DNA from 3 places in the Pseudoalteromonas sp. 4NS20-0020 genome. Region 1 is predicted to be linked to each of the others. Evidence: predicted binding sites of a transcription regulator. Region 1 holds the regulator's gene; each other region holds the start of a gene.
The links. The regulator LexA, encoded in region 1, represses DNA repair genes until DNA is damaged. The targets are predictions, from matches to a motif close to TACTGTATNNNNATACAGTA.

Region 1 (3,284 bases):
TTGCCCAGTAATGCCATTAAAACTTTGAGGGTTGCCTTCACTGGTTACAGTTATAAGTGGGGTAGATAAAAAATGCGCAAAGGTTATTTTAGTCGGATTAGTTACTTGTGAAACAATATTATCAATTGATGCAACGTAATCGCTACTTTTAAAGGGGTTAGCTAGGGTGCGTGTTGCTAGGTGTTTACCATGTACTTTTTCAAGCGGAATAGCGCTCATAACCAAACCGCCAAGCAACCAAGCTAGTATTTGTATTCCTAATAAATAGCCCAACCATTTATGAAGTTTACGTGCTGGTTTAAAAACTTTTTTCATGTGTGTTTATCTTATTATTTTTACAAGACATTTTACGCGATGGTTGAGCAAGGTGAGTGCGACAAAATGTCGCACTAGTGCATTAAAATAGCGTTTCAGCACAATAGCGCCAATTGTAAGTAGCAATCGCACTCTAAAATAAGAGTATTACCATATAAAACGTCTATTTATAGGGTGTTGATTTGGTATAAAGGTAAAACTGCGTTAAAGTTTGCATGGTAACCATTAGAGGATAAATACGAGACAATGTCGGAAATTCAATTTTTAAATGTAGATCTAGAGCTTGAGTCAAAACAAGATATTAGTGTGCTGGTGGCCGATCTAAAAAAAGTCGCAACGATTTTACATTATGACAAAGACGAATACCGTCAATTAGCACGTATTGAGGTAGCTGGCGATGTAAAATCACCAGACAAAGCAATAAACCATATATGTGAGCTTATTGAGTCATGTTCACGCAATGCATTAAAGCAATGGTTAAGTTGCTCACGTAGAACGTTTGATATAGGGTTTGAGTCAGGCACGTCGCCAAAGTGTTTTAATCAAGCTTTACATGCAGATACACTACTGCGTATATCTGCTATTGGCGCGGGTATGGAAATAACAATTTACCCTCTCGAAAAATAACTTACGCCTTTCGCTCAACAACGGCTGCGGTCATTTTTGATACGCAGCAGAGCTCGTTGCGGCTGTTTGTAATTTTTACTTCCCAAACAGAGCTTCGTTTTCCAATATGAAATGCGCGTGCTGTTGCCGTTAATGTACCATTGCGAGAAGCCTTTAAATGGCTTGCACTTATTTCTTGCCCAACACAGTAAAACTTTGTGAAATCAACCACAAAATTAGCAGCATAGCTAGCTACGGTTTCGGCGAGTACAACGTTTGCGCCGCCATGAACCATGCCAATAGGGTTATGGTGTGCAGGGATTGCAGGCATGGTTGCTACTAGATAATCGTCACCTATCTCTGTTATTTCTATTCCCATGGTTTTCATTAGCGTCCCTTGGCCATTAATGCCTTCGTCCAATTGTTTACACAATGCTAATGTAATGGGTTGATGCCAAATACTCATATAGATTCCTTTAAATTTAATGTAGCAAGTTACTATTTTTATAGGCTATTTTAGAAAGCCCCTAAAATGTACACGTAAGGAAGTAATTTGGCTATTTGAACGAATAATTTAAATTTGCGATTTTTATTTAACTGTATATACTCACAGTTAAATGTACTGTATGGAAAACCAGTTGTATGCGCCCATTAACTAAACGCCAAGCTCAAATACTCGAATTAATTAAAGTGTTTATTAAAGACACTGGTATGCCGCCTACACGTGCCGAAATAGCACAAACGTTAGGGTTTAAAAGTGCAAATGCCGCTGAGGAACATTTAAAAGCCCTTGCCAAAAAAGGGGTGATTAAAATGAAACCTGGCGCAAGCCGTGGAATTCAACTTGTTGAAGAAGAGGAGCCAGAACAATTAGGTTTACCGCTTATTGGCCGAGTTGCGGCGGGTTCCCCTATTTTGGCGCAAGAACATGTAGAAAGCCACTGTAAAATTGACCCATTAATGTTTAAACCAGCTGCCGACTTTTTACTGCGCGTAAACGGTATGAGTATGAAAGATATAGGCATTATGGATGGCGATTTACTTGCTGTGCATAAAACACAAGTGGCTGAAAATGGTCAAGTTGTGGTTGCCCGTGTTGATGACGATGTAACCGTAAAGCGCATTGAAAAGGCGGGTCGCCAGGTGTTGCTTCATGCTGAAAATGACGAGTTTGCACCAATTAAGGTCGATCTTGAAACTGAGTCGTTCAATATTGAAGGCTTGGCAGTGGGTGTAATTCGTAACGCGGACTGGATGTAGTTCTTTCTTATTTTATAAAAAGCGCACTTTTTTGGTGCGCTTTTTTAATTTTTAAAATTTTGTTTGTTTTTTATTCACACTCTTTCATTTCATCCTTAGCCCTTACCACCTCTCGATTTGAGCCATTTTCTTCTACGTTCAACTAAGTCAACTCTCTACTTTTTATATATTTATTGTTTGTTTTTAATACAAAAAACTTGCATGGTGGTTAAATATTAACTAATTGTTAATAAGCTGACGCTGGCAATACTCATCGCTTTTAAGTTTTGAGCACACACAATAAACTTTTGCTAGCGCAGTGAATGCCAATTTTTATAAATAAAACGGCATTAATAAAAAAATAAAAATAACGAATTGGCGTTTAAGCCGTATGCCTCTTCGCTTTGCACTAGCAACAGCATCAAAGGAGTCGTCACATGGGTAAACTTAGTTGTACCTTGTGGCTTATATTGTGTGTTTTTCCGCAGTTAGCCTTGGCAAATAGCCAATTTAATATGCGTAAAGGCGTTACAGATATAAGTGAAAATGTTTACGAATTACACATGACCATATTTTTTATATGTTGTGTGATTGGGATAATAGTGTTTGCCATTATGCTTTGGGCACTCATTCATCATCGCAAATCTAAAGGAGCGGTTCCCGCTCAATTCCACGAAAGCACCAAAGTAGAAATTCTTTGGACCGCCATTCCATTTGTTATTTTAATTGCTATGGCAGTGCCAGCTACAAAAACGTTAATAGCGATGGAAGATGCCAGTAAAGCCGACTTAACAATTAAAGTTACAGGTTCACAGTGGAAATGGCATTATGAATATATGGGAGAAGATGTAGAGTTTTACTCAATGCTTGCAACTCCTCAGGATGAAATAACTAATTTAGCTGATAAAAACCCAAATTATCTACTTGAGGTAGACAAACCCCTCGTACTGCCAATTAATCAAAAAATTCGTTTTTTAATGACCTCAGATGATGTTATCCACTCTTGGTGGGTACCAGACTTTGCCGTTAAAAAAGATGCCAACCCAGGCTTTATTAATGAAACATGGACCAACATAAACGAAGAAGGCATTTACCGAGGTCAGTGTGCTGAGCTGTGCGGTAAA
Region 2 (3,284 bases), on a different contig from region 1:
GTGGCATGTTTCCTTTTTCATCTGCAAGACCAGCCTTTTGCGTTACAGCTACAAGTGTACCTGACGTGTCAAACAAATCGACAAACAAAAATGCAAAAATAACACTAAGCATTGAAAGTTCTAAAGCAGCAGCAAAATCCAACTGCATAAAAGTAGGTAAAATTGAAGGCGGTGCAGCAATAATTCCCTGGTATTCAACTAAACCTAAACCAAGTGAGATAGCAGTAACCAATAAAATACTGATCAACACTCCACTTTTAAAATCACGATATAACAATGCCGCAATAATAAAAAAGCTAAATATAGCCAGTAACGGTCCCGCAGATGTTATGTCACCCAACTGCACAAATGTAGCGGGGCTTGCCACAATAATGCCTGCATTTTTAAGTGCTATTAAGGCTAAAAATGCGCCAATGCCTGTCGCAATAGCCCGTTTTAAAACTAATGGAATGGCATTTATTATCCATTCTCTAACCTTAAATAAACTCAATAATAAAAATATACAACCCGACATAAATACTGCGCCCAACGCAGCTTCCCAGGTGTATCCCATACCTAATACAACGCCATACGTAAAAAAGGCGTTTAACCCCATACCAGGTGCTAAAGCTAATGGGTAATTGGCCCATAACCCCATAATAAAACAACCTATTGCAGCAGCAATACAAGTAGCAACAAAAGCAGCCCCTTGATCCATTCCCGCTTCTGCTAACATCGCAGGGTTCACAAATACAATGTAAACCATTGTGATAAAAGTAGTCATTCCGGCGATGCATTCTCGTCGAACCGTTGACCCATTTTCGTTAATTTTAAATAAAGCTTCTAACATAATGAACTTAAAACAATAAAAAGTAGCGAGATTTTATCATAAAAAGTATATTTTTCAGGACATTTTACCTTGCGATATACTAAACTATTGAAGTAGTTAACTATACCGAATGACAGCATATGATAAAAACCACACCAACAGGTTATGATTTAGAACAACAATTAGACAACATTTTGTCTTTTGTGACACAGCCAGGCGATACTAATTCGTCGCCTGAAAATGATAGCTCTCAACAAAGTACGCTTAATAAGGCGCTATATTATTTAAAAAATAACCAGCCTGCTTTAGCTGCAAAGTGGATGCGTTTATCGGCAATGTCTGGTGATCACCGAGGGCAATTTTATTTAGGCTTGTTTTTTGTAAAAGGCCAAGGTGTTCCACAAAGTGTATTTCATGGAGTTGCTTGGCTTAGCTTATCGAGTAGCCAGGGTCATGAGCCAGCTACAGTTGCGCTTGCTGATTTAAGAAAATATATAGAAACAAAGCGTTTTAAGGATGCCCAATGTTATGCAGCCAGTTTATATGAACAAATTCATCAATTACAATATGCCCATTTAATCCCCCCTTCCCCTTAGTAAAAGCCCGAAACTTAGCTCGTAAAAGTACTGTATACAGTACAGAGCTATAATTTAAATTTATAAAAAACGTAAGCAAACCTTTTCAGCTTGTATAAAAAAACTCACCCACTAACATTCAAATTTAAATAAAAGCGATAAATATCAACAATATATACATTAAAATACATATCCTTAAAAATAGAATATAAATTTGTATAAAAAAATAGCAAAAAAACACTTGCGCCATAACACTGTATAAACTACTGTATACATGTACTGTATATAAACCCAGTGAGCGAGATGATATGTTACAGCCAATAACCGTAAGAACAGTAAAAAGCTATCAACAAGACGAACTATCTGATTGTGTTAACGTGATTCAAATTGAAGATGATATATCGGCAACGTTTGAGCTATTGAAGGTGTTACACCAGTACAATAGTTTAAATGCTTGGACTTTGTTAATCGCACCAGATCATGTTCCTAGTAAAGCTTTGCTTGATTCATGTTCAATAGACACAAGTAAACTATTAGTCATTAGGCAAAAACATTTAGTAAATTTAGAATATGTACTGCGTAGCGCACTGCATAATGGTAACTTTGCAGCGGTCATTACATGGACTGATATGTTAAACAATCAGTTATTGAGCAACTTATCGCTTAACTTAAGTAACACAAAAACAAAGTTATATTGTTTTACTAAAAATTCTGACGTACTTGATATACCTTACATACAGCAAGCTTGCTAAAATGATGTTTTAAATCTTATGTAACAATTATGAATTATTTAAATAACAACACTTGCTTTTGTGGAAACCAAAAAAATTACGAAGATTGCTGTGAACCACTGCTATTAGGTGATAAACAATCAGAAACACCGGAGCAGTTAATGCGCTCTAGGTATACAGCTTACGTACAAAAAAATGCTAAATACGTATACCAAACATATGCAAGTGAAAAGCAAGCTGAAAACCCTATAAATGAAATTAAAGAATTTGCGACCAGTTGTCGATTTGTAAGCTTATCTGTTATTGAAACAAACAGCGATGAAAATAAAGGGGTCGTTGAGTTTAAAGCTACCTATTTTTATCAAAACCTATATTGTGTGTTACATGAGCGCTCTCAATTTATAAAAGAGCAACACCAGTGGCGATATCTCGATGGTATTATATTTCCGGTCGCTGATATAAAAGTTGGCAGGAATGATGATTGCCCTTGTGGCAGCGCAAAAAAATACAAAAAATGCCATAGCGCGTAATCCCCTCTTTTTAAGTGAAGTACATTATTTACTTCACTCCGTTGCTAATTAAATACTCACATTTAATGCATAGCTTCGTAAATTTATTAAACACAACTCCCTTTATAACCTTTTAGATTTAGTACTAACTCTATTAATGAAGTGGTTAATATTGAGGGAAAAGGTAGCATTAATAACAATTTAACAGTTAAAGCCCTAAAACGATGTAAAATACTTTGAGCTAGCTCAAAAGAAAAAAGCTTGAAGGTAATCTATAGGCATAAAAAATGGGCCAATGGCCCATTTAAATAATTTGATATGCACAAACGCTAATTATTACTCGTCGTTATCAAGGTCTAGCTGTTGACGCTGTGCAGGTTTTGCCAATATTTCTAAGTAAAAAGACATCAATTCTTGCTTTTCAATATCGCTAATACAGTTGCTGATTTCAGCTACATGAACCACTTGCGCATCTTCAACCGTTTTACCAAACTTACAGTCAAATGCCCAATAATCTGCATCTTCTGGTAGAGTTTTGTTGCGCTCTCTTTTCAAATATTTTTTCACTTCATGCTTTGCAGCATCAACCATACGAGGGTATTTGATTTTCTCGTGATTTAGCGTGAATGTTTTCTTCATTACGTTCCTAATTACCTTGGTT
Region 3 (3,284 bases), on a different contig from region 1:
TTGTTACTGGCTTAAGTAGCACATGGATTGCATTTGGTTTAATTGCCGGTGCATGGTTAAACTACTTTTTAGTCGCGCCGCGTTTAAGGGTTTACACTGAAAAAGCGAATGACTCTATTACCATCCCTGATTACTTTTCTAACCGATTTAACGATGAATCAAATTTACTCCGTGTTGTGTCGGCTGTTGTAATTATTGTGTTCTTCACACTGTATACCTCTTCAGGTGTTGTTGCCGGTGGTAAACTATTTGAAAGCTCATTTGGCTTAAGCTACGAAATGGGGCTATACATCACAACGGGTGTTGTTGTTTTGTATACACTCTTTGGTGGCTTTTTAGCGGTTAGCTTAACTGACTTCGTGCAAGGCTGTATTATGTTTATTGCACTTATTTTAGTACCCGCTGTAGCTTACTCTTTATTAGAGCAACCACTGCAGTCAACCCTAAACAGTGTTAATCCAGACATGCTAAGTTGGATAGGCGCAGGGTCTGCGCTAGGTATTATTTCAGCAATGGCGTGGGGCTTGGGTTACTTTGGTCAACCACATATCATTGTTCGCTTTATGTCGGTGCGCAGTGTTAAAGATATGCCAACAGCACGTCGTATTGGTATGTCTTGGATGATTGTTGCTGCAATTGGTGCGGTAGGTACGGGTATTTTTGGTGCAGCATACACTTATGAAAATAATATAGTTGTGGATGATCCTGAAACTATATTCTTGATCCTGTCAGAGCTGTTGTTTCATCCACTTATTGCTGGCTTTTTACTTGCAGCAATATTAGCTGCAATAATGAGTACAATTTCATCTCAGCTATTAGTAAGCTCAAGCTCACTAACTGAAGATTTTTACAAAACATTTTTACGTAAAGAAGCCAGTGACGCAGAGCTTGTACTAGTAGGGCGCATTAGTGTGTCTATTGTTGCAATACTTGCTATTTACCTCGCATACGATAGAGACAGCTCTATTTTAGACTTAGTGAGTAATGCATGGGCTGGCTTTGGTGCTGCATTTGGCCCGCTTGTATTGTTTAGCCTTTACTGGAAACGTATGAACTTTGCGGGTGCGCTTTCAGGTATGGTTGTGGGTGCAGTTACTGTTTTACTATGGATTTACGGCCCATTCACAATCAACGGTGAAAGTTTAAGTAGCGTAATGTACGAAATTGTCCCAGGCTTTATACTTGCAAGTATTGCTATTGTAGTTGTAAGTTTAGCAACCAATGAGCCTAACTCAGATATAACAACGTTATTTGATGAAGTTGAAAAAGAGCTTTAATTAATATTCGTTTTTATAAAAGCTATAAAAAAGGGAGCAACTAAGTTGCTCCCTTTTTATTTGCAAAATGTTTAGCTTGCTTGTTTAGCGTTGTTATCGTCAATAGATGCAACGTTATCTGATTTTTTATTTTTACTTGCCGCTTTAGTAGTAGGCTCTTTGGCACCTTTAAGTACCGACATAAAGTCGTCTTTACTTTTTGCTATTTCTAACGCAAGCGATTCTATTTGTTGCTCACTCAATGGCACGTCTACTTTTTCTAGCATCAGCTCAAGTGATTCTGCTATGTCTAGCATTTTGTCATAGGCATCAGCTTCTTTTTTAGTAGTAAACGTCATACGCTCGACTCCGTTTCGTTCTACAACATATTTAACAACAACAGCCATGATTTCTCCTGCAAACTTGCTTGGCACTGTGGTTTATAAAAAACCATAAGATTACTGTTTTTATATACAGTAAAGGTTTGCAAGTAAATATGCAAGCGCAGAGTTGTAATTTTTAAGTGTCTTAAATTTGACAAAAAACGGTAACTTAACTTTATTTAATATATCACTTGGTTGTACCAGCTGCATTTTAAGGATTTCGGATAAAAGTGATAATGCATTTAGGTACTTCCAAAGTGGCTAGCCTCGCGTTTGTCATTTATGGTCTTCCCTAATAATTAAAATAAATATGTTCTAAAATGGACAATAAGGACGAATAAATGAAAATATTTAAACTTTTACTTATAGCAAGTTTGCTAAGTATCCTACCCATTACTACCTCTTACGCGCAATTACCTGAAGTGAGCAAATCTATGTCTCCCATCGAAGCGGTAAGTATTAATGATGCAGATGCAAAAATGTTGGCTAAACTTCCTGGAATTGGTAAAAAGAAAGCACAAGCAATAGTAAATTACCGAGATGAAAATGGTTTATTTACAAGCCTTGAGGACTTGGCCAAAGTGAAGGGAATTGGCAAAAAAGTAATGGGTAAGTTAGAAGGAAAAGTTAAACTTTAGCAAAAGGGCGCTAAGCGCCCTTTTCATGTTGTTGTAGTGCTTCGTCTAGGTTTTTTCTGGCAAAATTTATATCGACCGGAGCGGTTAATAACGGATAAAAAAGCCCTCCGAGTATTAAAAAGGGAATGATTATCCAACCTTCAAAAAGTGTAAATATTAAAAACAACGGGCTTAATAGCAATATTTTGATAATACGCAGTAATACGCGGTCGGTAGGTGACAGCATTGATAAAGACCGTGCTATAACAAGCTGTCTCTCGCGTATTTTTAAATGTTGCAACTGTTTAAGTTGGCTAGAAAAAAAGGTAAACATAATTATTAAACCGTTCTTTTTAGTATTAAGCGACTACCTAATACAATAAAAAATGTTAGAGCGAATAGCCCAAAAATAATTTCCATCCAAGCGGGCATACTGAGCGATAAAAACTCCCAATCTATGTTACCGCAATCGCCAGTGGCTTCAAAAAAGCTCGGTATCCATTCATGCAGCGGCATAAACGATGGAAAGTTAGGCTCAAACTCGCAGCTAAACGCAAACGGATCTGTTGTCGTTTGCATATCTATGTGCTCACGGGCAATTAAATACCCCCAAATGCTCGATACACCCCAAGCAATGTAAGCAACTATACGCATTATTTTACTTTGTGGATTAATTGACCCAACAATACCCGCGCCAAGTAATCCTAAAACCGCGGTACGTTGATAAATACACATAATGCAGGGCGCTAACCCCATTTTATATTGAAAAAACAATGCGGTTACTTCTAGCATAAAAACAATCGCAGTGAATAAAAGCCAAGGTGTTCGTTGAGTCGGTAAATGCGCAAGCCAGTTCATAAAAAGTCCGCTAATAAATAAGGCGTTAGATTATGACGCACGAAAAAGTACGCGGCAACAAAAAGAGGTATATAAAAAGTTTTATTGTTACCCTGCAAAAAATGTCCCTGCACTTTAAAAGGCTATGTTGAAATACTCGGTGATATGTTTTTATGCATATTGTGGTTTTG

Region 2: the regulator LexA is predicted to act here: its motif matches at 1,648-1,667, upstream of AC27JL_RS07675 (SulA-like leucine-rich domain-containing protein).
Region 3: the regulator LexA is predicted to act here: its motif matches at 1,716-1,735, upstream of AC27JL_RS14265 (YebG family protein).

The regions. Positions count from the first base shown of each region.
Region 1 covers NZ_BAAJMI010000006.1:140,876-144,159, forward strand. Annotated here, with positions in the region: gene AC27JL_RS16115 (hypothetical protein) at 1-315, opposite strand, end outside; gene AC27JL_RS16120 (hypothetical protein) at 562-942, shown strand; gene AC27JL_RS16125 (PaaI family thioesterase) at 944-1,387, opposite strand; gene lexA (transcriptional repressor LexA) at 1,564-2,181, shown strand; gene coxB (cytochrome c oxidase subunit II) at 2,598-3,284, shown strand, end outside.
Region 2 covers NZ_BAAJMI010000003.1:82,411-85,694, reverse strand. Annotated here, with positions in the region: gene AC27JL_RS07685 (NCS2 family permease) at 1-829, opposite strand, end outside; gene AC27JL_RS07680 (tetratricopeptide repeat protein) at 949-1,404, shown strand; gene AC27JL_RS07675 (SulA-like leucine-rich domain-containing protein) at 1,692-2,135, shown strand; gene AC27JL_RS07670 (YchJ family protein) at 2,165-2,644, shown strand; gene AC27JL_RS07665 (DUF6172 family protein) at 2,960-3,262, opposite strand.
Region 3 covers NZ_BAAJMI010000005.1:238,525-241,808, forward strand. Annotated here, with positions in the region: gene putP (sodium/proline symporter PutP) at 1-1,277, shown strand, start outside; gene AC27JL_RS14265 (YebG family protein) at 1,349-1,663, opposite strand; gene AC27JL_RS14270 (ComEA family DNA-binding protein) at 1,981-2,277, shown strand; gene AC27JL_RS14275 (DUF6170 family protein) at 2,288-2,590, opposite strand; gene dsbB (disulfide bond formation protein DsbB) at 2,596-3,114, opposite strand.